Regions from separate parts of the Micromonospora sp. AMSO12t genome, predicted to be linked through region 2. Evidence: riboswitches for the same ligand, from Rfam matches in the RefSeq annotation. Region 2 holds a riboswitch; the other holds the start of a gene.

Region 1 (2,193 bases), on a different contig from region 2:
ACCTCTTCATCGACTCCGTCGCCGACTCGAACCTGCTCAGGCGCGCCGACTTCATCACCGCCACCGCCCGTGGCCACGCCGAGGGCATCGCCGCCTACCTCGGCCTGAGCGCCCCCAACCCGCCCACGTTCAGCACCATCGTGGACAACACCACGGCGGGACGGTTCACGGCGAGCACCAACTGGGGGACCTCCTCGTACTCCGCCCAGCGCTACGGCGCCGACTACCGCTTCGCCAACCCCACGCTGGCCAGCGACTCCGCCTGGTTCAAGGTGAACATCCCGGCGGCCGGCAACTACCGCGTCGAGGTGCGGCACCCGGCCGACCCCGGCTACAACAGCTCGGCCCCGCACGTCGTCGTCACCGCCTCGGGCAACCGCACCGTCAACGTGGACCAGCGCTCCAGCGGCGGCGTCTGGCGCTCGCTGGGCACCTTCGGGCTGGCCGCCGGCGACCGTAACCTGGTCGCGGTCAGCCGCTGGACCAGCAGCACCGGCTACGTGGTGGCCGACGCCGTCCGGGTCACCCGGGTCTAGGAACGCTGCCGGGCTGAGGCCGGGCGTTCGGCAGGCGTCGCCGCGCCACGCCTTGCGGCCCTCCTCCACCGCCACCAGCGCGCCGACAGACCCACCCGAACGTGATCAGGACGCCATGGACGTGACCCGGCGGCTTTAGGGTCCATGGCGTCCTGATCACCGTTTGCGGGGCGCGGCCGGCAGAGAGCTGCGGCAGAGAGCGGCACCGCGTCGCGGTGCGCCGGTGCGCGGGTCGGTGCATCGACGCGGGCTTCTGGCCGGCGATCGACGGGCGTGACCCGCGCCGCCGACGACACGCCCGGGACCGACATGTGGGGTGTGACAACGGCGCCAACCCTATATATGGTGTCGGCGCAGCTGGTTCGGCCGCTCATCCGGAGTGGTCGAGGCAAGAGGGAACCCGGTGGGAATCCGGGACTGCCCCGCAGCGGTGAGTGGGAACGACCGCCGTCATCAGCACTGGGCCGCCAGCGGCCTGGGAAGCGACGGCCAGTAGGAGACCGGCGAGTCCGGTCGCGCCCGCGAGTCCGAAGACCTGCCAGTGCGCCGTACGCCCGCTTCCGGGTGTGTGGCGGTCCGAGGCCGCGTGGGACGGCCGACGCCATCCCGACGCGTTGCCCTGCGGCGCGTCGTCGTCGGTGTCCGCTCCCCGCGTGCCCAGGAAATCCGTCTGGGATCAAGGCTCGCGAGGAGTGAGTGGTGACAGTCACCGAGGTTTTTCCGGCCGACGATGCGGTCGTGGTGGGCCAGCGGCGGCCGCAGATGCGGGTCCGCAAGCGCGACGGCGGCACCGAGGCGGTCGACGTCAACCGGATCGTCCGCGCGGTCGAGCGGTGGGCCGACGACCTCGCCGACGTCGACCCGCTGCGGGTGGCGACCCGGACGATCAGCGGCCTGTACGACGGGGCGACGACTGCCGAACTGGACCGGCTGTCCATCCAGACCGCCGCGGAGATGATCGGTGAGGAGCCGCAGTACTCGCGGCTGGCCGCCCGCCTGCTGGCCGGGTACGTCGACAAGGAGGTCCGCCGGCAGGGCATCGGCTCCTTCAGCGAGGCGATCCGGCACGGCCACGCCGAGGGCCTGATCGGCGACGACACCGCGGCCTTCGTCGCCGCCCACGCCGGCGCCCTCGACGCCGCCGTCGACCCGCGCGGCGACCTGCGCTTCGAGTACTTCGGGCTGCGTACGGTCTACGACCGGTACCTGCTGCGCCACCCGACGAGCCGGCTGGTGCTGGAGACCCCGCAGTACTGGCTGCTGCGCGTGTCCTGCGGCCTGTCGCAGGCACCGGACGAGGCGATCGGGTTCTACCGGTTGATGTCGAGCCTGGCGTACCTGCCGAGTTCGCCGACGCTGTTCAACTCCGGCACCCGGCACACCCAGATGTCCTCCTGCTACCTGGTCGACTCCCCGCGCGACGAACTGGACTCGATCTACCAGCGGTACGCGCAGGTGGCGAACCTGTCGAAGTTCGCCGGTGGCATCGGCATCGCGTTCTCCCGGGTCCGCTCCCGGGGCGCGCTGATCAGGGGCACCAACGGGCAGTCCAACGGGATCGTGCCGTGGCTGCGGACGCTCGACGCCTCGGTGGCGGCGGTCAACCAGGGCGGCCGGCGCAAGGGCGCGGCCTGCGTCTACCTGGAGCCGTGGCACC
Region 2 (2,193 bases):
ACGGCGGTGAGGGCGACGGCGGCGACGGCGGCTGCCAACAGGCCGGCGAGCCGGGTGCGGACGGTGGATCGGTGACGGAACACGGTTCCTCCTGGAATCGGTGGAGCGACGGGACGGGTCACGGGCAGGCGGGGACCGGTGCGCCCGGGGCGGCGCCGGCCGCGGACAGCCGGGCGTACCCGGTGCCGGTCAGGCCGAGGACAGCCTGGCCGGTGGCCCGGGCGGCGGTGCCGGGGTCGAAGGCGCCGCCGTCGAAGTCGACCGCGCCCCGGTCGGCCGGCGCCCCGGCGCAGCCGACCTGTAGTCCGGCGAGGAACACCCGCGCGCGGGCCCAGGCCAGCGGCCGGTTGCCGTCGCTCAGCGCCTGCGCGGCGAGGCCGGTGCTGTTGGCGTTCGGGATGCCGGCGGCGTTGGCGAAACCGCCGTCGGCGCGCTGCACCGACAGCAGCCAGCGCAGCCCGGCGGCGGCGTCGGACGGGCGGCCGGTGGCCCGCAGCGCCTGCACCGCGAGCGCGGTGGCGTCCACGTCGGAGGCACAGACCGGTTGCGCGGGCAGCAGCGGGTAGCCGCCGTCCGGGCAGCGGGTGGCGGCCAGCCAGGCGGCGGCCGCCGGGGGCGTGCCCTGCGAGGTGCGGCCCAGGGCGAGCAGGGCGAAGGACTGGCTGAACGTGTTGCTGTAGTCCCCGTACGCCGACCGGTCGGTGAACCGGCCGGTGGGGGCCTGCAGCGAGCGCAGCCGGGTGATCAGGTCCACGCCGCCGACGTCGGTGGGGTCGCCGCTGCGTACCTGGACGGCGAGGGCGAGCTTGGCGGTCGCGCCCGCGTACGCCTCGGTCGCGCCGTCGCCGAGGTAGGCGTCGCGGATGTCCGGCCGGGTGACCCAGGCCAGCGCCCGGGCTCCCGGGTCGTCGGCGACGCCGGCGGCGGCGAAGGCGAACACCGCGTCGAGGGTGAGGCCCTGGTCGGGGTAGGTGACGCCGTCGAAGACGACCTCGAGACGTTCGCCGGCGACGAGTTGGCGGGCCAGCCAGCCGGCCGCGGCCCCCGACCGGCCGACCCCGGCAGGCGAGGTGGGGGAGACGTGGGCGGATGCCGGTGTGGCGAGGGTGAGGGTGGTGAGGGTGAGGGCGGCGAGCACGCCGCGGAACAGGGTGAGCAGGCGGTGCCGGCTCAGGCGGACGACCATCGGAAGCGCCTTTCCGGCCCGGCGGTCGTCAGAAGCCCGGCCACCCGCCGCAGCGCGGGGGTCGACCGGGACTCCGACCCGTGGGCCACGACGGGTGGGGAGCGGATTCTGCGCGTACGTCGGGTATTCGGGCTCGCCGTCGGAGATGCATCTCGACGGCCTACCGTTGCGGGCCAGCGCCGGACTTCGACCGGACTTCCCCCGCACGCACGCGCGTTGGTTGAGTTGTGGCGCCAGTCTGGAGTGGAGGGACGCCCGATGTCAATGCGTGATCGCCCGCGCGCGTCCGGTCGCAGCCCCGTGGCCGGTCAGGACAGGATCTCGACGTACCCGTCGGTGGCGTGCACGCGGATCCGCTGTCCGTCCCGGATCAGCCGGGTCGCCTGCGCCACCCCGACGAGGGCGGGCAGGCCGTACTCCCTTGCGACCACCGCCCCGTGGGTCATGAGGCCGCCCACCTCCGTCACCAGTCCCGCGATCGCGACGAACAGGGGTGACCAGCTCGGGTCGGTGTAGGCGGTGACCAGGATGTCGCCCGGTTCGAGGTCGGCCTCGGCCAGGTCCAGGACGACGCGGGCCCGCCCCTCGACGGTCCCGCCGGAAACCGGGAGGCCGACCAGCGCGCCGGTCGGCACGTCCTCGCGCCGGTACGCGCCGGCGATGCCCTCGCCTTCCGACGTGAGCACCCGGGGCGGGGTGAGCGTCCGGTACGACCTGAACGCGTCCTTGCGCCGCTGGATGAGCTGGTCGTCCACCTCGTGCGTACGCACGACGTCGTGGAGCTCCTGGAACGTGAGGTAGAAGATGTCCTCCGGCTCCGGGAGCACGTGGGCCCGCACGAGGCGCCCGGCCTCTCTCAGCAGGGCCTGCTTGTAGCTGAGGTAGCGGCTGACGATGACGTACTTCGGATACTCCCGGTACCCGATGAAGGTCCGGACCCGGTCGATCATCCGCTTCGTCTCCGCCGCCTTGCGCTCCCCGTCCGGCAGGGCCCGCAGGCGCTCCAG

The links. Region 2 has a riboswitch for cobalamin ahead of F6X68_RS17150 (prenyltransferase/squalene oxidase repeat-containing protein). Riboswitches for the same ligand answer to the same signal wherever they lie in the genome.
Region 1: linked by a shared signal. The riboswitch ahead of F6X68_RS02585 (ribonucleoside-diphosphate reductase subunit alpha) and the one ahead of F6X68_RS17150 (prenyltransferase/squalene oxidase repeat-containing protein) in region 2 are both predicted to bind cobalamin.

Annotation. Positions count from the first base shown of each region.
Region 1 is NZ_WAAS01000009.1:25,718-27,910, forward strand. Features, by position in the region: gene F6X68_RS02580 (N-acetylmuramoyl-L-alanine amidase) at 1-536, shown strand, start outside; cobalamin riboswitch at 878-1,094, shown strand; gene F6X68_RS02585 (ribonucleoside-diphosphate reductase subunit alpha) at 1,299-2,193, shown strand, end outside.
Region 2 is NZ_WAAS01000106.1:1,935-4,127, forward strand. Features, by position in the region: gene F6X68_RS17145 (hypothetical protein) at 1-83, opposite strand, end outside; gene F6X68_RS17150 (prenyltransferase/squalene oxidase repeat-containing protein) at 119-1,186, opposite strand; cobalamin riboswitch at 1,287-1,419, opposite strand; gene rph (rifamycin-inactivating phosphotransferase) at 1,495-2,193, opposite strand, start outside.